Regions from separate parts of the Streptomyces sp. W1SF4 genome, predicted to be linked through region 1. Evidence: riboswitches for the same ligand, from Rfam matches in the RefSeq annotation. Region 1 holds a riboswitch; each other region holds the start of a gene.

Region 1 (6,969 bases):
TCGACCTCGCCGCGCTGCTCGCCGAGCGCGGCGGGGAGCGCTACGAGCTGCACTCCCGCCACCTCAACCACCAGTTGCCCCGCATGCTGCACACCATCGGCTTCGACAAGGTCTACGAACGGGCCGAGGGCGCCCACTTCTGGGACGCCGAGGGCAACGACTACCTCGACATGCTGGCCGGCTTCGGGGTGATGGGCCTTGGCCGGCACCACCCGGTCGTCCGCCAGGCCCTGCACGACGTCCTGGACGCCCAGCTCGCCGACCTCACCCGCTTCGACTGCCAGCCGCTGCCCGGTCTGCTGGCCGAGAAGCTGCTGTCCTACAGCCCGCACCTCGACCGCGTCTTCTTCGGCAACAGCGGCACCGAGGCGGTGGAGACCGCCCTGAAGTTCGCCCGCTACGCCACCGGGCGGCCCAGGATCCTCTACTGCGACCACGCCTTCCACGGGCTGACCACCGGCTCGCTGTCGGTCAACGGCGAAGGCGGCTTCCGCGACGGGTTCGCCCCGCTGCTCCCCGACACGAAGATCGCCCTCGGGGACCTGGCGGCGCTGGAACGCGAACTCGCCCGCGGGGACGTCGCCGCCTTCGTGGTCGAGCCGGTCCAGGGCAAGGGCGTGCACGCAGCACCGCCCGGATTCCTGCGCGCCGCGCAGGAGCTGCTGCACCGGCACAAGGCCCTGCTCATCGCCGACGAGGTGCAGACCGGCCTCGGACGGACCGGCGATTTCTACGCGTACCAGCACGAAGTGGGCGTGGAGCCGGACCTGGTGTGCGTGGCCAAGGCCCTCTCCGGCGGGTACGTGCCCGTCGGCGCGACCCTGGGCAGGGACTGGATCTTCCAGAAGGTCTACTCGTCCATGGACCGGGTGCTGGTGCACTCCGCCAGCTTCGGTTCCAACGCCCAGGCGATGGCGGCGGGCCTCGCGGTCCTGTCCGTCATGGAGGACGAGCAGGTGGTGGCCAACGCCCGGGCCATGGGCGACCTGCTGCGCGGGCGCCTGGCGGCGCTCGTGGAGCGGTACGAGCTGCTGCACGAGGTGCGCGGGCGCGGACTGATGATCGGCATCGAGTTCGGCAAGCCCTCCTCCCTGGGGCTGCGCAGCCGGTGGGCGATGCTCCAGGCGGCCCGCAAGGGCCTGTTCGCGCAGATGGTCGTGGTGCCGCTGCTGCGCAGGCACCGGATCCTCACCCAGGTCTCCGGGGACCACCTGGAGGTCATCAAGCTGATCCCGCCGCTGATCGTGGACGAGGCGGACGTGGAGCGCTTCGTCGGGGCCTTCCAGGAGGTCATGGACGAGGCGCACGGCGGGGGCGCCCTGATGTGGGACTTCGGCCGGACCCTGGTGAAGCAGGCGGTCGGCAACCGCTGAGGCGCGGCGGCGGAGGGGTCCCCGACGGGCCCCTCCGGCCGTCCCGCCTCAGCCCTCCAGGAGCCGGTCCCGCAGCCGCTCCAGGGCCTCGGGCGCGAGCGAGAGCCCCTCGGTGAGGTAGCGCCCCACCCCGCCCCACTGCTCGTCGATGACGGCGAAGGCCGCGAGCAGGTACTCCGCGCGCGCGTCGAACAGCGGCGCCAGCAGCTCCATCACCTCGGGGGAGCGGGCCTCGGGGGCGTCGCTGCCCCGGCGCACCCGGTAGCGGTTGTGCGGGACGTTGGACTCCAGGTAGTCCGCCACGATCGCCTCGCGTTCCACGCCCAGCGCGAGCAGCGTCACCGCGACCGACAGCCCGGCCCGGTCCTTGCCGGCGGCGCAGTGCATCAGAGCCGGCACGCTGTCCAGCGCGAGGGCGTGCACGACGCGGCTGTGTTCGGCGGTGCGGGTGCGGATGATCGTGCGGTACGAGTCCGTCATGCGGGCGGCGGCCCGGCCCTCGCCCAGGAGGCCGCGGAGCTGGTCGAGCTCGCCGTCGCGGACCATCTTCCAGAACTCCCGGCCGTCGGCCGGATCCGTCAGCGGGATGTTCACGTTGCGCACGCCCGGCAGTTCGACGTCCGGGCCCTCCAGCGCGTGGTCGGCCGCGTTGCGGAAGTCGAAGACGGTGTGCAGCCCCAGCGAGGCGAGGAACTCTGTATCGGTTTCGGTGGCATGCGCCAGATGTCCGCTTCGAAACAGTCGTCCCGGCCTGACCCTCCGTCCGTCCGTGGTCGGCAACCCGCCCACGTCACGGAAGTTGCGCACTCCCGTCATCTCCGTGCCGCGTTCGGGTCCGGCCGGAAGGGGCTGGGGTATCTGCTGGGTCACGTGTACTCCTCCGCGTGGGTCGTGGTGTCCGAATTGGTCCGGTTGGGACCAACTTGCCATATGTGGAGGCGAGATCGGGCCCGGCCCCGTGAGCCAGATCATACGGTGACCGTGCGTGCCTGATCGCGGGAACCGAATTGCCTTGTGAGAGCGGTTGTTGATGGTGCGGAATGGACGCAGGGTGACCGGAATTCCATTGATCCCCCCAATCTGCGAATCCGTCAGGGAATTCGCGGCTTGTTGCCCGCCACCCCGCTCGATTACCTTCGCGATCGATCCGGGTGGACCGCCTAATCCTGCCGCCGCCCGGGAACCGCACCCGACCATCGCGCGCGGCAGGAGCGGGGGAACCAGGTAGGCCGCTGTTCCGGATCATTTCCGGCGCAGCTAGGGGTGAAGCCGAACCCGTGCACCGCACGTACGGCCGGACATCTCCAGTCCGAACCCGACAGCTCACCTCGCAGGCGCCGGAGAGGAATTCGCCATGCCCGGAAAGGGTAAGCACCGCCGTCCGAAGTCCCGTTCGATATCCCGTGGCTTCGCCGTCGCCGGAACCGGCGGAGCGGCCCTCGCGCTCCCGCTGATGGGTGCCGCCGGCGCCAACGCCGCCCCGGCCGCGTCCGTCCCCGCCCAGAGCGCGCAGGCCCCGCAGGCCCTCCGCTCCGCCGCCCCCGCGGCCGCCCCCACGGCGGCGGCACCCACCGTCTACACGGTCGTGCCGGGCGACTACCTCTCCAAGATCGCCGCCGAGCGCCACATCGAGGGCGGCTGGGAGCAGCTGTACGCCGACAACCGCGAGGCCGTCGGCGCCGACCCCTCCCTCATCCACCCGGGCCTGAAGCTGAACCTCGTCGGCGGCCAGGACGCGGCCCCCGCCCCCAAGGCCCCTGCGGCCCCGGTCGAGGAATCCTCCAGCGAGGCTCCGGCCGCGCCCGAGGGCCTGAACGGCAAGGCCCCGAAGGCCGCGGGCAAGACTACCGCCGGCAAGCCCAGCCGTACGTCCGGCGGCGCGGCCGCCCAGGGCTCCGGCGCCGCCGCCAAGAGCGAGAAGGCCGCAGCGCCCGCCGCGCCGGCCGCCGCGTCCGGCTTCACCGCCCCCGTCGGCGGCGGCGTCTCCACCCAGTACCGCACGAGCGGCGCCATGTGGTCCTCCGGCTACCACACCGGCGTCGACTTCATCGCGAGCACCGGCACCACCGTCCGGGCCGTCGGCGCGGGCACCGTGGTTTCCGCAGGCTGGGGCGGTGCGTACGGCAACGAGGTCGTCATCAGGCACGCCGACGGCAAGTACTCCCAGTACGGCCACCTCTCCTCGCTCTCCGTCTCCGTCGGCCAGAGCGTCACCGGCGGCCAGGCCATCGGCCTCTCCGGCGCGACCGGCAACGTGACCGGCCCGCACCTCCACTTCGAGATCCGCACGGGGCCGTCCTACGGCTCGGACATCGACCCGCTCGCCTACCTCCGCTCCAAGGGCGTGAGCATCTGACGGCACCCGCCGTCGGCACGAGGACGCGCGCGGAGCCGGGGCCCGAGGGGGGTCCCGGCCCCGCGTGTACTTATTCCTTATCCCCCGCGTGGTATAGATCACGGCCCGTCAACCCCTCATTACGTTGGCGTAGGTTGGTTGCCAAGGTGAAGGATGCTGTCCTGTGGCAGCGACGAAGACGACACTGAAGACCATCGGCTCGTACGCGGCGATCGGGGACAGCTTCACCGAAGGCGTGGGAGACCCGGGACCCGGGGATTCTTACCTCGGCTGGGCGGACCGCCTCGCCGTACTCCTGGCCGATCAGCGCGACGAGCACGACTTCCGGTACGCGAATCTGGCCGTGCGGGGCAAAGTACTCGACCAGATCGTGGCCGACCAGGTCCCGAGAGCCAAGGAACTCGCCCCCGACCTCGTGACCTTCTGCGCGGGCGGCAACGACATCATCCGCCCCGGCAGCGACCCGGACGACGTCGCGGAACGGTTCGAGGCGGCCCTCGCCGACCTCAAGGCCTCCGTGGGCCTCGTGATGATCACCACCGGCTTCGACACGCGGGGCGTGCCGGTCCTCAAGCACCTGCGCGGCAAGATCGCGACGTACAACGTCCACGTCCGCGCCATCGCCGACCGCTACGACTGCCCCGTGCTCGACCTGTGGTCCCTCAAGACCGTCCAGGACCGCCGGGCCTGGGACCACGACCGGCTCCACCTCTCGCCCGAGGGCCACACCCGCGTCGCGCTGCGCGCCGCACAGGTCCTCGGCTACGAGGTGCCGGCCGACCCGGACCAGCCCTGGCCGCCCGTCCCGCCGCGCGGCTCGGTCGACGTCACCCGCGACAACATCCAGTGGGCGCGCGAGCACCTCGTCCCGTGGATCGGCCGCCGGCTGCGCGGCGAGTCCTCCGGCGACCACGTCGAGGCCAAGCGCCCGGACCTGCTGCCGCTGTAACGGACGCGCGGGGGAGGGGGAGCGGGGGAGGGGCGGCGGGGGACGGGCAGCGGGGTGACGGCCGCCACGGCTGTCCGGACACCGCGCGGCGGAATCCTCGGGGGCCGGTGTGCGTTGGGATGGTCGTAGCACTCGACCGTCCTGTCCCGCACCCTCCCAGGAGGCGCCTTGACCGGCTCCCTTCCCCCGCGTCCCCGGCTGCGCGCCCTGCGGCCCGAAGCCTTCGGCGCGGACCCGTCCGGCGCACGGCTGGAGCGGATCCTGCGCTCGCCGAACTTCGCCGACGGCGTCTTCCAGAACCCGGTGGGGGCCCGGACCAGGCCTTCCGGATCGATGGCGGAGTTCGCCAAGCTCTACTTCCACAAGGAGCAGCGGGCCCGCCGCAGCCCCGAAGCGCCGATCCCCGTCCACCCGACCACCCTCGCCGACCTGGCCAAGCCGCCGGCCAGCGGGCTCCGGCTGACCTGGATGGGCCACTCCAGCATCCTCGCGGAGATCGACGGGCGCCGCGTCCTCTTCGACCCCGTGTGGGGCGACCGCTGCTCCCCCTTCCCCTTCGCCGGGCCCAAGCGGCTCCACCCCGTCCCGGTGCCGCTGGCCTCGCTGGGCTCCGTCGACGTCGTCGTGATCTCTCACGACCACTACGACCACCTCGACCTCCCCACCATCAAGGCCCTGGCCCGCACGGACACGGTCTTCGCCGTCCCGCTGGGCGTCGGCGCGCACCTGGAGCGCTGGGGCGTCTCGCCGGACCGGCTGCGCGAACTCGACTGGAACGAGTCGACCGAGGTCGCGGGCCTCACCCTCACCGCCACTCCCGCCCGTCACTTCTGCGGGCGCGGCCTGCGCAACCAGCAGTTCACCCTGTGGGCCTCCTGGGTCGTCAGCAGCGCGGAGCACCGGATCTTCCACAGCGGGGACACCGGCTACTTCCCGGGCTTCAAGGAGATCGGCGCCGAGCACGGCCCGTTCGACGCCACGATGATCCAGATCGGCGCCTACTCGGAGTACTGGCCCGACATCCACATGACCCCCGAGGAGGGCCTGCGGGCCCACCTCGACCTCCAGGGCGGCACCCCGGCCGGCACGCTGCTGCCGATCCACTGGGGCACCTTCAACCTGGCCTTCCACGCCTGGGCCGAGCCCGCCGAGTGGACGCTCGACGCCGCCGAGGGCGCGGGCCAGCGCGTCGCCGCCCCGCGCCCCGGCGAGCCCTTCGAGCCCGCCGGGACGCTGCCCGTCGAGCCCTGGTGGCGCCCGGTCTCCACGCCCATCGCCCACCCGTGGCGCACCCCGGCTCCGCAGGACCTGCCGCGCGGCGGTACCCGGACCCCAGACCTGGACCTGGCCGGGGAGCGGTGACACGCGAAACGGCCGTCGGCCGTGGTGCGCACGGGAACGTGCGCACCACGGCCGACGGCCGTTTCCTAGGGCTGGAGGCGGGCGGTGAGACCGGCCGGCGGCCGGTGTGAGAGCCGGCCGCGCCAGTACGGGGCGTACGCGTCGACGCCCCGGGAGGCCGCGCACAGCACCGCCCCCACCATGACGAACCCGAAGGACACGATCCCGATCTGAAGGACGATCAGGACGTGCAGGGCCGCGCTGATCGCCGCGGCCACGGCCTGCCGGGACTCCCGGCGCAGCAGGAACAGGGCGATCAGGCCTTCCGCGAGGATGGTCCCCCAGGTGGTCAGGAGGGCGATCAGGGTGATCCCCGTCGCCCACCGGAACAGGTCGGCGAACAGGCCGGCCGCCCCGAAGTTCTCCATGCGCGCGACGTAGTACGTCGCACTGCCCTCCGACCACGGGCCGACGGGCAGCTTCGCGAGGGCGCTGTCGAGGTAGATGTACGCGACCTGGAGCCGCACCCCCCACCAGCCCGCCCAGGCGATCCCCGTCCAGACCGATCCCGCCCGGTCCCCGCCGCGGGGCCGCTGCCAGTGCCAGGTCCTCCTGTCACCGGCGCAGGCCAGGACGAGGAAGAAGGTGACGACCTGGGCGACGGCGTCGCCCCCGTCCGGCAGCGAGACCGACTGGCCCAGGGAGAGGGACGCCCAGAAGTGCAGGACGGTCGTGAAGCGGGGCAGGATCCCGCTCGCGACGACGAGGAGCAGGGCCAGCACCACCAGGCTGACCACCTGCCGGTCCGCCGTGTCCGCCAGGCAGTACAGCGACACGGCCTGCACCGGGGCCGAGCAGCCGGTCTCGGTGCCGCCCACCGGCACGAAGAGGTGCGACGCCGGGGTGAACGCCAGGACGGACGCCTGGGCCAGGGCGATCACCGACCTGCC
Region 2 (6,969 bases), 3.3 Mb from region 1:
GGTGGTTCGTCGCTGTCGGCGGCGCCGGCGGTCATGGTGTCGGCGATGACCTGGTAGGCCTCGTACCAGGCCTTCTCGACGGCCGGGGTCCAGGCGTCGCCGGAGGTCTGGGCGAGGGCGGCGATCAGGCTGGTGCCGACGGCCGCGTAGTGCTCGGGGCCGACGAGGAACTTGCGGTGGTCGCGTCCGAGGTCGCGTAGGTAGGGGACGAGGGTCCCGCTCTCCAGGTGGGTGACGACGTGGGTGAGCGCGGCGAAGAGCCGGTCGCGCTGGCGTTCCATGTCCTCGGCGGAGGAGGGGAAGAGTTCGCGGAGTCCGGGGTTGTGCCAGAAGAGGTGGGAGTAGAAGTACTTGACCGCGTGTTCGGCCCTTCTCTCCACCACCGCGAAACTGCTCTTCAAGATCCTCACGTCCACAGAACCGAAAGTAGGAATGTCGCAGAACCTGACGTCAAGTGATGTCCGATCTGCGGACAGCCGCGATGAAGCGGCCATAAGGGATGGCCGGTGGCGAGCCGGGATACGGTCGACGGGTGCACGATCAGACCTCCGCCGCCCAGCCCGATCCGTCCCGTACGGAGATGCCGACGCTCTTCGACTGGGAGTTCGCCACCGACCCGTACCCGGCCTACGCCTGGCTGCGCGAGAACTCCCCGGTGCACCGCACCCGGCTGCCCAGCGGGGTGGAGGCCTGGCTGGTGACGCGGTACGCCGACGCCCGCCAGGCCCTCGCGGACCAGCGGCTGAGCAAGAACCCGGCGCACCACGCGGAGCCGGCGCACGCCAAGGGCAAGACCGGGATCCCGGGGGAGCGCAAGGCGGAGCTGATGACGCACCTGCTGAATATCGACCCGCCGGACCACACCCGGCTGCGGCGGCTGGTGTCGAAGGCGTTCACCCCGCGGCGTGTGGCCGAGTTCACTCCGCGCGTGCAGGAGCTGACCGACGGCCTGATCGACCGGTTCGCGGGCAGGGGGGAGGCGGACCTCATCCACGAGTTCGCGTTCCCGCTCCCCATCTACGCCATCTGCGAGATGCTCGGCGTACCGCGGGAGGACCAGGACGACTTCCGCGACTGGGCCGGGATGATGATCCGGCACGGCGGCGGGCCGCGCGGAGGGGTCGCGCGCTCGGTGAAGCAGATGCGGGCCTATCTCGGGGAACTGATCCACCGCAAGCGGGACGATCTGGGCAATGACCTCATCTCCGATCTGATCCGGGCAAGTGACCACGGAGACCATCTGACGGAGGCGGAGGCCACGGCGATGGCCTTCATCCTGCTCTTCGCCGGCTTCGAGACGACCGTGAACCTCATCGGCAACGGCATCCACTCCCTCTTCATGAACCCGGACCAGCGCGAGCGCCTCCAGGCCTCCCTCGCGGCCGGGGAGAGCGCGCTGCTGGAGACCGGTGTCGAGGAACTGCTGCGCTACGACGGCCCCGTGGAGCTGGCCACCTGGCGGTTCGCCACCCGGCCGCTGGTCCTGGGCGGGCAGGACATCGCGGCGGGGGACCCCGTGCTGGTGGTCCTCGCGGCGGCCGACCGCGACCCGGAGCGGTTCGCCGACCCGGACACCCTGGACCTCTCCCGGAGTGACAACCAACACCTCGGATACGGCCACGGGATCCACTACTGCCTCGGCGCTCCGCTGGCCCGTCTCGAGGGGCAGACGGCGCTCGGAACTTTGCTGAAGCGTCTGCCGGATCTGGAACTTGCGATTCCCCCTACGGACCTGCGCTGGCGCGGCGGACTCATCATGCGGGGGCTGCGCACCCTCCCCGTCCGCTTCACAGTCCCGAACGGTTGAGGGCGCGGGGGGCCGCCGGACTGACCGGAAGTCAGTTCCGCACCGTTCCACCGCCGAACTTGTGACATCCGTTCGAAGGCGGCTAGGTTCTGCCGTTACCCCGCCGTTATGCGAAAGGTGCAGCCTCATGCTTCCCGGGAACGGCCGCCACAGACGCCCCCGCCAGGTACCCGCGATCGTCGTCACCGCAGGAGTCACCGGCTCCGCGCTGGCCATGCCGCTGCTCGCCGCCACAGGTGCGAACGCGGCCGACACCGCCACGTGGGACAAGGTCGCCGACTGCGAGAGCGGCGGCACCTGGAGCGCGAACTCCGGCAGCGGCGCCTACGGCGGCCTGCAGTTCACCCTGGAACAGTGGCGCAACGCCGGCGGCCTCGCGTACGCGGAGCGCCCCGACCTCGCCAGCCGCTCCCAGCAGATCGCGGTCGCCGAGCGCGTGCTGGCCTCCCAGGGCCCCCAGGCGTGGCCGCTGTGCTCCGCCTCGGCCGGGCTGACCCAGCAGGGCCCCGCGCCCGACGTGGACCCCGGTGACAAGCTGGAGCCCGCGCCCGTCGCGCCCACCAAGGGCCGCCCCGACGGTTCGGTGCCGAACGCGGGCAAGGGCAAGCCCTCCACGGACTTCGGGGCCCCGACCCCGGCGCCGGGCACCCCGTCCAACCCGAGCGGGCTGCCGGACTACCCGCTGGGCCCCTCCAGCGGACTGCCCGTCATGCCCGAGCCGGACTACACGGTCCAGCCCACGACGCCCGGCACGCCCACGCCGACGCCGGGCACGCCCACCCCCGGCACGCCCACCCCGGGCACGCCCACGGCCCCGGGCACCCCGACGGCCCCGGGCGCCACCCCGACGGCTCCGGCCACCCCGGGTGCGACTCCCGCCCCGGGCGCCACGCCCACCGCTCCGGCCACCCCGGGCGCCACGGCGGGCACCCCGTCCGGCGCGGCGTCGGACGGCTCGGGCAAGCACCGCGGCCCGGCCGCCATCGAGGTGCAGGGGGCGCCTGGCGCGGCGTCAGTACCCGCCGCGGAGCCCGTCTACACCGTGAAGCCGGGCGACAGCCTTTCGGACATCGCGAAGGCCAAGGGCGTCAAGGGCGGTTGGGACGAGCTCTACAAGGCCAACGAGCAGGTCATCGGTGGGGACGCGGACCTCATCAAGCCCGGACAGAACCTGGATCTAACCAAGAAATAGTGGGCAGTTCGGACATCCATTAAGAGTTGAATGTCCGTTATCGCCAAATGAGACATGCATCTCTTCCGGACAACTGGCGTGTCTCGTTCCGGAACTGTTGCAAACCCCCTTCTCACCTGCACAAACGTGCTCTTCAGGAAGGCAAGTAGGCCGGTTTCTCCCCAAAATCACACGTTGAACATCGGGGAGAGACCTGTCTACCTTCTGAATCGCTCGCCACCGCGGGCTCCTTCGACCGCATCGCCGAATCCTGCCGGCGGACGGAGGGAACAGTCGTCGCGCAAGCGCCGAAGGCAGGAGCGGGGGAACCAAGGTAGGCGCCGGGAAGGGCCGTTGAGAGACGGCCCGCGTACCGGCTAGGGGTGAAGACACGCGCCGCGCCGCGTGACCGGGCAACTCATCCGCCCGAACCCGACAGCTCACCTCGAAGGCGTCGGTGAGGAGAAATCCATGCTGCTTTCCGGCAAGGGCAAGCACCGCCGCGGCTCCAAGGCCGTCCGCATCGTCACGCTCGCCGGTGTCGCCGGTGTCGCCGTCGCGGCCCCGCTGATGGCCGCCGGTACCGCCAGCGCCGCCACCGCGGCCGAGTGGGACAAGGTCGCCGCCTGCGAGTCCGGCGGCAACTGGTCCATCAACACCGGCAACGGCTACTACGGCGGCCTGCAGTTCTCCGCCTCCACCTGGGCCGCGTACGGCGGCAAGTCGTACGCCGCGCAGGCCAACCAGGCCACCAAGGGCCAGCAGATAGCCATCGCCGAGAAGGTCCTCAAGGGCCAGGGCAAGGGCGCGTGGCCGCACTGCGGCGTCGGCCTGTCCAACTCCTCGTACAACGGCGGCGGTTCGACCACCCCGGCCAAGCCGAAGCCCGAGACCAAGCCGGCCCCGGCCAAGCCCGCTCCGGCCAAGCCGGCCCCGGCGAAGCCCGCCCCGGCCAAGCCGTCCGCGCCGAAGACCGAGACCGAGACCAAGGGCTCCGGCGCCGGCTCCGGCAACTGGACCCCGGCCAAGCCGTCGACCCCGAAGGCCGAGACCCCGCAGACGGGCAACGGCACCTACACGGTCAAGGAAGGCGACACCCTCGGCACCATCGCCGACGCCAACAAGGTCAAGGGCGGCTGGGAGAAGCTCTTCGAGCTCAACAAGGACACCGTGTCCGACGCCGACCTGATCTTCCCGGGTCAGAAGCTGAAGCTCGCCTGAACGTCCGCGTAACTCTCGCGGCACCCCGCAGCATCCCCACCGCCCGGCGCGTATCCCCCCACGCGCCGGGCGGCGGCGTGTCGTCCGCCGGTCACCGCATTGCGGAACCGGAACACCGGCTTCCGCTGCCCGTTCCCCCGGCAAGCACGTGAAATCAAGGGTCCTATGTCCCGGAAGACGGGTATTCGGACCCTTTTTCGTCCCAGGAGCCGGGCGGTCGGGCAGCCCACACCCCGGAGCCGGTTAGGCTCTAGTCGGCAAGGCCGTCCCACGGCCCACACGCCACCGCACACCCAGCGTCACATCCCAGAAGGAGATGCTCGTGCCGTCCATCGACGTCGTCGTAGCCCGGGAAATCCTGGACTCCCGAGGCAACCCCACGGTCGAGGTCGAGGTGGGCCTCGACGACGGCAGCACCGGCCGTGCTGCCGTTCCGTCCGGCGCCTCCACCGGTGCCTTCGAGGCCATCGAGCTCCGCGACGGTGACCCCAACCGTTACATGGGCAAGGGCGTGGAGAAGGCCGTCCTCGCCGTCATCGAGCAGATCGGGCCGGAGCTCGTCGGCTACGACGCCACCGAGCAGCGCCTGATCGACCAGGCCATGTTCGACCTCGACGCCACCGACAACAAGGGCTCGCTCGGCGCCAACGCCATCCTCGGCGTCTCCCTCGCCGTCGCGCACGCCGCGTCCGAGGCCTCGGACCTGCCGCTGTTCCGCTACCTCGGCGGCCCGAACGCGCACCTGCTGCCCGTTCCGATGATGAACATCCTCAACGGTGGGTCGCACGCCGACTCCAACGTCGACATCCAGGAGTTCATGATCGCCCCGATCGGCGCGGAGTCCTTCTCCGAGGCGCTGCGCTGGGGTGCCGAGGTCTACCACACCCTCAAGAAGGTCCTGCACACCAAGGGCCTCTCCACCGGCCTGGGCGACGAGGGCGGCTTCGCCCCGAACCTGGAGTCCAACCGCGCCGCGCTCGACCTCATCATCGAGGCCATCAAGCAGGCCGGCTACACCCCGGGCAAGGACATCGCGCTCGCGCTCGACGTCGCCGCGTCCGAGTTCTACAAGGACGGCAAGTACGAGTTCGAGGGCCAGTCCCGCTCGGCCGCCGAGATGACCGACTACTACGCCGAGCTCGTCGAGGCGTACCCGCTCGTCTCCATCGAGGACCCGCTGTTCGAGGACGACTGGGCCGGCTGGAAGACCATCACCGACCGCCTGGGCTCCAAGGTCCAGATCGTCGGCGACGACCTCTTCGTCACCAACCCCGAGCGCCTCGCCCGCGGCATCGAGGAGGGCTCCGCGAACGCCCTGCTCGTGAAGGTGAACCAGATCGGCTCCCTGACCGAGACCCTCGACGCCGTCGAGATGGCCCAGCGCAACGGCTTCAAGTGCATGATGTCGCACCGCTCCGGCGAGACCGAGGACGTCACCATCGCCGACCTCGCCGTCGCCGTGAACTGCGGTCAGATCAAGACCGGCGCCCCGGCCCGCTCGGACCGCGTCGCCAAGTACAACCAGCTGCTGCGCATCGAGGAGATCCTCGACGACGCCGCCGTGTACGCCGGCCGCAGCGCCTTCCCGCGCTTCAAGGGCTGACACCGCCTCAGGGCGGCACCTCCCGGGGGGACACCCCTGGGGTCGCAGCCTCCGTACGTCCCCGCACTCGGTCCCGTACCGTGTGCGGGGACGTATTGCGTAGTGCGCGCACAGGGGAGGCGGGGCCATGGCCGGGAACCGGGATCGGTTCTCCACCTTCTCGACGGCGACCCGGCTCAAGCAGCTCGGCGAGCGGACCGCGGCCCACGTCTACCGCTCGCAGTCCCGCCGGCACATCCGCCGCAGCCGGCTCACCGGCCGCGCGGCACTGCTGGTCCTCGTCCTCTGTACGCTGGTCGTCGCCCTCGCGTATCCGATGCGCCAGTACGTGTCCCAGCGCTCGGAGATCACGGACCAGCAGCGGGCCGCCGACACCGCGCGCAAGCGCCTCGAACAGCTCCGCGACGAAAAGGCCCGCTGGCAGGACCCCGCCTACGCGGAGCAGCAGGCGCGCAGGCACCTGCACTTCCTGCGCCCGGGGGAGATCGGCTACATCATGACCGACCCCGGGGCCGCGGCCCCGGAGCACCGCCGCGGCGGCCAGGACGGTTCCGACCGCCCCTGGTACTCCAACGTCTGGGACGGCGTCGACAAGGCCGACCGCCCCGGTGAATGAACCACTGACCCACCCATCACGCACGACCGAACGAAGAGACTTCCTCCAGGCATGCAGACGCCCCCGCCCCAGACCGACCGCACCGAGCCGACCGACGCGGACATCGAGGCGTTCGAGCAGCAGCTCGGCCGCCCGCCGCGCGGGCTGCGCGCCATCGCGCACCGCTGCCCCTGCGGCCAGCCGGACGTCGTCGAGACCGCACCCCGGCTGCCCGACGGCACCCCCTTCCCCACGCTGTACTACCTGACGTGCCCGCGCGCGGCCTCCGCGATCGGCACGCTGGAGGCCAACGGCGTCATGAAGGAGATGCAGGCCCGGCTCGCCGAGGACCCGGAGCTCGCCGCCGCCTACCAGAAGGCGCACGAGGACTACATCCGGCGCCGCGACGCCATCGAGGTGCTCCAGGGCTTCCCGAGCGCCGGCGGCATGCCGGACCGGGTCAAGTGCCTGCACGTGCTGGTGGGCCACTCGCTGGCCGCCGGCCCCGGCGTGAACCCGTTCGGCGACGAGGCGCTGGCCATGCTGCCGGAGTGGTGGGCCAAGGGCGCCTG
Region 3 (6,969 bases), 670 kb from region 1:
TCGGGGGGTACTGGGGGGATCTGGCGTGTTTGACGCGGACCATTGTGGCCCGAGGCACCGACAACGCGGACTCCGACCCCGGGGGTCCCCCGTACGGAGTCGGGGGGAGTGACCCGGGAACTTGTCCGGCCGTCGGTGCGCTTGCATACAGTGGCAGGTCTGACAGAAATCTCTGCATCGCGATCGAAGGGACCACATGCCCATGGGTCACACGGCCACAGCTCAGGCCGGCTCCGGCGGCCTGACAGCGACCGAGCACCGGCTGGCCAACGGCCTGCGCGTGGTGCTGTCCGAGGACCACCTCACTCCGGTCGCCGCCGTCTGCCTCTGGTACGACGTCGGCTCGCGCCACGAAGTCAAGGGGCGGACCGGTCTGGCTCACCTCTTCGAGCACCTGATGTTCCAGGGTTCGGCGAGCGTACCGGGCAACGGGCACTTCGAGCTCGTCCAGGGCGCCGGTGGCTCGCTGAACGGCACCACCAGCTTCGAGCGCACCAACTACTTCGAGACCATGCCGGCCCACCAGCTGGAGCTCGCCCTGTGGCTGGAGGCGGACCGCATGGGCTCGCTGCTGGCCGCCCTGGACGACGAGTCCATGGAGAACCAGCGCGACGTGGTCAAGAACGAGCGCCGCCAGCGGTACGACAACGTCCCCTACGGCACCGCGTTCGAGAAGCTGACCGCCCTCGCTTACCCGGAGGGCCACCCGTACCACCACACCCCGATCGGCTCGATGGCCGACCTGGACGCGGCGTCCCTGGAGGACGCGCGCGACTTCTTCCGTACGTACTACGCGCCCAACAACGCCGTGCTGTCGGTCGTCGGCGACATCGACCCGGAGCGGACCCTCGCCTGGATCGAGAAGTACTTCGGCACCATCCCGGCGCACGACGGCAAGCAGCCGCCGCGCGACGGCTCGCTCCCGGAGACCATGGGCGGGCAGCTGCGCGAGGAGATCGTCGAGGAGGTCCCGGCGCGTGCGCTGATGGCCGCCTACCGCCTGCCGCACGACGGCACCCGCGAGTGCGACGCCGCCGACGTGGCGCTGACCGTGCTGGGCGGCGGTGAGTCCTCGCGCCTGCACAACCGCCTGGTACGCCGTGACCAGACGGCCGTGGCGGCCGGGTTCGGCATGCTGCGCCTGGCCGGCGCGCCCTCGCTGGGCTGGCTGGACGTCAAGACCTCCAGCGGCGTCGAGGTGCCCGCCATCGAGGCGGCCGTCGACGAGGAGCTCGCGCGGTTCGCCGCCGAGGGCCCGACGGCCGAGGAGATGGAGCGCGCGCAGGCGCAGCTGGAGCGCGAGTGGCTGGACCGGCTCGGCACCGTGGCCGGCCGCGCCGACGAACTGTGCCGCTTCGCGGTGCTGTTCGGCGACCCCCAGCTCGCCCTGACCGCCGTCCAGCGGGTGCTGGACGTCACCGCCGAGGAGGTGCAGGCCGTGGCCGCGGCCAGGCTGCGCCCCGACAACCGCGCGGTGCTGGTCTACGAGCCGCTGGCCGGCGCCGAGGCCCACGAGACCGAGCAGCACGACGAGAACGAGGGGGCGGAGCAGTGAGCGACACCGCAGCCGTCACGATGACCTTCCACCCGCGGCCGCAGGCCGGCGAGGCGAAGCCGTGGGCCTTCCCGGCCCCGGAGCGCTCCACGCTGTCCAACGGCCTGACCCTGCTGCGCTGCCACCGCCCCGGCCAGCAGGTGGTGGCGGTCGAGGTCAACCTCGCGGCCCCGCTGGACGCCGAGCCCGAGGGCCTCGACGGGGTGGCCACCATCATGGCCCGTGCCCTGTCGGAGGGCACCGACAAGCACTCCGCCGAGGAGTTCGCCGCCGAGCTGGAGCGCTGCGGCGCCACCCTCGACGCCCACGCCGACCACCCCGGCCTGAGGGTCTCCCTGGAGGTCCCGGCCTCCCGGCTGCCCAAGGCGCTCGCCCTGCTCGCCGAGGCCCTGAGCGCGCCCGCCTTCGCCGACAGCGAGGTCGACCGCCTGGTGCGCAACCGGCTCGACGAGATCCCGCACGAGCTGGCCAACCCGCAGCGCCGCGCCGCCAAGGAGCTCTCCAAGGAGCTGTTCCCGGCCGCGCTGCGGATGTCCCGCCCGCGCCAGGGAACCGAGGACACGGTCGCGCGGATCGACTCCGGTGCCGTACGCGCCTTCTACGAGGCCCACGTACGCCCCTCCACCGCCACCGCGGTGGTCGTCGGCGACCTGACCGGCATCGACCTGGACGCCCTGCTGGCGGACACCCTGGGCGCCTGGACCGGCGACACCGCCCCGGCCCGCCCGGTGCAGCCGGTGACGGCCGACGACACGGGCCGCGTGGTCATCGTGGACCGGCCCGGCGCCGTCCAGACGCAGCTGCTGATCGGCCGGATCGGCCCGGACCGGCACGACATCGTCTGGGCCCCGCAGGTCCTCGGCACCTACTGCCTCGGCGGCACCCTCACCTCCCGCCTGGACAAGGTGCTGCGCGAGGAGAAGGGCTACACCTACGGCGTGCGCGCCTTCGGGCAGGTGCTGCGCTCGACCGCCGACGGCAAGGGCGCCTCGATGCTCGCCATCAGCGGTTCGGTGGACACCCCCAACACGGGTCCGGCGCTGGAGGACCTGTGGAAGGTGCTGCGGACCCTCGCGGAGGGCGGCCTGACCGACGCCGAGCGGGACGTGGCGGTGCAGAACCTGGTGGGCGTGGCCCCGCTGAAGTTCGAGACGGCCGCCTCCGTCGCCGGCACGCTCGCCGACCAGGTGGAGCAGGAGCTGCCGGACGACTACCAGGCGCGGCTGTACGCGCGGCTGGCCGAAACCGGTACGGCGGAGGCCACTTCGGCCGTGGTGAACGCCTTCCCGGTGGACCGTCTGGTCACCATCCTGGTGGGCGACGCCGCGCAGATCGAGGAGCCCGTCCTGGCCCTCGGGATCGGTGAGGTCACCGTCGTCTCCAACTGAGCGGCGGGGGGCCCGAGACGGGCCGGGCTCCGGCCCGTTTCCAGGGGGGCTCCGGCGGAACATCCGCCGGAGCCCCCTTTGTCCGTTTGGTGGCGTGGTTGCAGGTATGCGGTGTGGCGTACGCAACAAAACCGCTCGTCTGTTTGGCGATTGACTGATGATCCGCCTAGCGTCGGCCGTGCTGTTCGTCAGTTGTAACCGCCGCACCCGCGGCACCGGACAGCGATCGCCGAGTCCCCGTCAGGCGCGAGCCTGGGGAGCCGGGGACCCACATGTCCCTGGGGTGAATCGGACCCCCTCGCCAGAGGAGGCCCGTAGGAGACCTTCCTGCTCCGAACCCGTCAGCTAACCCGGTAGGCGAGAGGGAAGGAAAGGATCACCCCCTTCATGGCGTTTGGCAGTCGTGCCGCCGGTTCTGGTAAGCACCGTGGTTCCAGCCGTCTGAGCCGCAAGACCGCCGGCTTCGCCGGCGTCGCCGCCCTCGCCACCACGGGCGTGGTCGGCACCCTGGCCGCTCCGGCCTTCGCGGCGGACCACAGCAGCTCCCCGTCCATGGAGGACACCGGTCAGAACGCGATCGTCGTCGCCGACGGTCTGCAGGACGACATCGAGGTCCAGGCCGCCACCCAGCAGAGCGCCGCCGAGGCCGTCGCCGCGCAGGCGCAGGCCGAGGCCGAGGCGAAGACGCGGGCCTCCGAGGCCAAGCGCGCCGCCGAGGCCAAGGAGAAGGCCGAGCGCGAGGCCGCCGAGAAGGCCGCCCAGGAAGAGGCCCGCAAGCGCCTCAACACCTTCGTCGCCCCGGTGGACGGCTCCTACGTCAGCACCCAGTACGGCGCGGGCGGCGGCATGTGGTCCTCCGGCAGCCACACGGGCATCGACTTCCACGCCGACGAGGGCAGCATCGTCCACGCCGTGGGCGCGGGCACCGTCGTCGAGGCCGGCTGGGGCGGCGCGTACGGCAACAACGTCGTCATCCGCCACAACGACGGCACCTACACCCAGTACGGGCACCTGATGTCGCTGAGCGTCTCCGCCGGCCAGACGGTCACCCCGGGCCAGCAGATCGGCCTGTCGGGCTCCACGGGCAACTCCAGCGGCCCGCACCTGCACTTCGAGGCCCGCACCGGCGCCACGTACGGCACGGACATCAACCCGCTGACGTACCTGCGCAACCACGGCGTCGGCGTCTGACCCGCACGCACGCGGCACGCTTCACCGAGGAAGGCCCCGGCTCACCGAGCCGGGGCCTTCCTCGTATTTCCGGCCCTCTTTCCGCACCCGCTCGTAAACCCGCCGCGTATTGCAATAGAGTCGCGGCACGGCCACGATAAACCGAAACGAAACCAGCGGAGGTCCGGCCTTGCGTATTCCGGCGCACGCGGTGTGCACAGCGATTCGCGACGACATCGTCTCCGGTTTCTTCGGTCCGGGCGGCCGGCTGACCGAGGAGGTGCTCGCCCGCCGCTACGGGGTCTCGCGCGTTCCGGTCCGCGAGGCGCTGCGGACCCTGGAGTCCGAGGGCTTCGTCACCACGCGGCGGCACGCGGGCGCCTGTGTGGCCGAGCCGACCGCGCAGGAGGCCGCCGACCTCCTGGAGCTGCGGATGCTGCTGGAGCCGCTCGCGGCCTCCCGGGCCGCCCGGCGGCGCACCGACGGCCACCTCAAGGTGCTGCGGGGGCTGGTCAGGCTGGGCCGGGAGCGGGCCGGCCGGGGCCGGGGGGAGGACCTGCGCTCCCTGGGGAGCTGGTTCCACGAGACGCTGGCCCAGGCCTCCGCGAGCCCGGGTCTGATCGCCCTGCTGACCCAGACCCGGCACAAGATCGCCTGGATGTACGTGGTCGAGACCCCCGCGCAGCCCGTGGAGTGCTGGGCCGAGCACGCCGCGATCGTGGACGCCGTCGCGCGCGGTGACGCGGAGCGGGCCAGGGCCCTGACCGCGCTGCACGCGCAGAGGTCGGCCGGGGCGCACCGGCCGAGGGTGAGGAATCCGCAACCTGCCGTAAACACGGCGGGCTCTCCGCATTAACAATTCCCGTATACAACGGAGGGGTATTCCCGCCCGTCCGTTCTTTCCGCCCGCCGGGACTGCCGGGGAATTGCCGTCGATTTTTGCGCCGCCGCTGCCGCCGGGTCCCGTCGCGTCGAATTCGCGGATCACCCGAACGGGAAAGCACGGAAGCCGCGGTCCCCCGGGTGTGGGGAGCGCGGCTTCCGGTGTACCGGACCCGAAGGGGTCAGACGGTCTCGGGGAGCTCCTCGAGACCCTCGGCGACCAGCTTCGCGAGGCGGTCGAGCGCGGCGTCCGCGCCCTCGGCGTCGGAAGCCAGGACGATCTCCTCGCCGCCCTGGGCGCCCAGGCCCAGGACCGCCAGCATCGACGCGGCGTTGACGGGGTCGCCGCCGGCCTTCGCGATGGTCACCGGAACTCCGGAGGCGGTCGTCGCCCGGACGAAGATCGAGGCGGGACGAGCGTGCAGGCCCTCGGCCCAGCCGACGTTGACGCGGCGCTCTGCCATGGTGATGCCCTTCAGGTTCTACGGGTTGTCTAGACCAGTCTCTCACGCCGTCCGGAATGCTCGGACCGACCTTCGGCCCGCATCCACCGCCGTTCGACCCTCCCCAGCTTGCACTGGTTCGCCACGGTGTGCCGCATTCGCCGCGCGCTCGCCGGGCGGGCCGCCCACCGCACCCGCACACCCGGCCGGACCGCCCCTTAAGGTGGCCCCATGACCACCGCGTCGGACCCCTCCTACCCGGCCCACTGGGAAGCGGACGTCGTGCTGCGCGACGGCGGCACCGCCCGGATCCGCCCCATCACCACCGAGGACGCGGGCCGCCTGGTCAGCTTCTACGAACAGGTCTCGGACGAGTCGAAGTACTACCGCTTCTTCGCGCCCTACCCCCGCCTCTCGGACCGCGACGTCCGCCGCTTCACCCACCACGACTACGTCGACCGGGTCGGCCTCGCCGCGACCATCGGCGGCGAGTTCATCGGCACGGTCCGCTTCGACCGCATCGGCCCCGACGGCCGGCCCGCCTCCGCCCCCGCCGACGAGGCCGAGGTCGCCTTCCTCGTCCAGGACGCCCACCAGGGCCGCGGGGTCGCCTCCGCCCTCCTGGAGCACATCGGCGCGGTGGCCCGCGAACGGGGGATCCGCAGGTTCGCGGCCGAGGTGCTGCCCGCCAACACCAGGATGATCAAGGTGTTCACGGACGTCGGCTACCAGCAGAAGCGCAGCTTCGAGGACGGCTCCGTCCACCTCACCCTCGACCTCGAACCCACCGCCGAGTCCCTCGCCGTCCAGCGCGCCCGCGAACAGCGCGCCGAGGCCCGCTCCGTCCAGCGCCTCCTCGCCCCCGGCTCCGTCGCGGTGATCGGCGCCAGCCGCTCCGGTGCCGGCGTGGGCGCCACCGCCCTGCGCAACCTGCGCGACGGCGGTTTCCGCGGACACCTCTACGCCGTCAACGAGGCCCGCGCCCCCGGCATGGAGGGCGACCTCCTCGAAGGCGTACGGGCCTACCGCGCCCTCGCCGACGTCGGCGCCCCCGTCGACCTCGCCGTGATCGCCGTCCCCGCGGACCGGGTCCCCGACGCCGTGGCCGCCTGCGGCGAGCACGGAGTGCAGGGCCTGGTGGTGCTGTCCGCCGGATACGGCGAGAGCGGCCCGGCCGGACTCGCCCGCCAGCGCGAACTGGTGCGGCAGGTCCGCTCGTACGGGATGCGGCTCATCGGGCCCAACGCCTTCGGGGTGATCAACACCGCCCCGGAGGTGGAGCTGAACGCCTGCCTCGCCCCGGCCCCCGCCTCCGCGCGCGGCCCGATCGGCCTGTTCACCCAGTCCGGGGCCATCGGCATCGCCCTGCTGTCCGCCCTGCTGCGGCGCGGCGAGGGACTGTCGTCCTTCGTCTCCGCCGGGAACCGGGCCGACGTCTCGGGCAACGACATCCTCCAGTACTGGTACGAGGACGAGGCCACCGACGTCGCCCTCATGTACCTGGAAACCCTCGGCAACCCGCGCAAGTTCA

The links. Region 1 has a riboswitch for cyclic di-AMP ahead of D1J60_RS29660 (M23 family metallopeptidase). Riboswitches for the same ligand answer to the same signal wherever they lie in the genome.
Positions count from the first base shown of each region.
Region 2: it holds a riboswitch for cyclic di-AMP, as region 1 does, so the genes downstream of both, D1J60_RS14165 (transglycosylase family protein) here and D1J60_RS29660 (M23 family metallopeptidase) in region 1, are expected to answer to the same signal.
Region 3: it holds a riboswitch for cyclic di-AMP, as region 1 does, so the genes downstream of both, D1J60_RS26785 (M23 family metallopeptidase) here and D1J60_RS29660 (M23 family metallopeptidase) in region 1, are expected to answer to the same signal.

Region 1 is NZ_CP034350.1:6,376,200-6,383,168, forward strand. Features, by position in the region: gene D1J60_RS29650 (aspartate aminotransferase family protein) at 1-1,373, shown strand, start outside; gene D1J60_RS29655 (tyrosine-protein phosphatase) at 1,422-2,189, opposite strand; cyclic di-AMP (ydaO/yuaA leader) riboswitch at 2,521-2,723, shown strand; gene D1J60_RS29660 (M23 family metallopeptidase) at 2,728-3,729, shown strand; gene D1J60_RS29665 (SGNH/GDSL hydrolase family protein) at 3,893-4,678, shown strand; gene D1J60_RS29670 (MBL fold metallo-hydrolase) at 4,847-6,040, shown strand; gene D1J60_RS29675 (sporulation-delaying protein SdpB family protein) at 6,106-6,969, opposite strand, start outside.
Region 2 is NZ_CP034350.1:3,063,215-3,070,183, reverse strand. Features, by position in the region: gene D1J60_RS14180 (globin domain-containing protein) at 1-410, opposite strand, end outside; gene D1J60_RS14175 (cytochrome P450) at 581-1,807, shown strand; gene D1J60_RS14170 (transglycosylase family protein) at 1,935-2,999, shown strand; cyclic di-AMP (ydaO/yuaA leader) riboswitch at 3,275-3,447, shown strand; gene D1J60_RS14165 (transglycosylase family protein) at 3,450-4,199, shown strand; gene eno (phosphopyruvate hydratase) at 4,516-5,802, shown strand; gene D1J60_RS14155 (septum formation initiator family protein) at 5,930-6,418, shown strand; gene D1J60_RS14150 (DUF501 domain-containing protein) at 6,470-6,969, shown strand, end outside.
Region 3 is NZ_CP034350.1:5,711,024-5,717,992, forward strand. Features, by position in the region: gene D1J60_RS26775 (pitrilysin family protein) at 203-1,555, shown strand; gene D1J60_RS26780 (pitrilysin family protein) at 1,576-2,943, shown strand; cyclic di-AMP (ydaO/yuaA leader) riboswitch at 3,161-3,318, shown strand; gene D1J60_RS26785 (M23 family metallopeptidase) at 3,331-4,134, shown strand; gene D1J60_RS26790 (GntR family transcriptional regulator) at 4,304-4,969, shown strand; gene D1J60_RS26795 (HPr family phosphocarrier protein) at 5,178-5,459, opposite strand; gene D1J60_RS26800 (bifunctional GNAT family N-acetyltransferase/acetate--CoA ligase family protein) at 5,670-6,969, shown strand, end outside.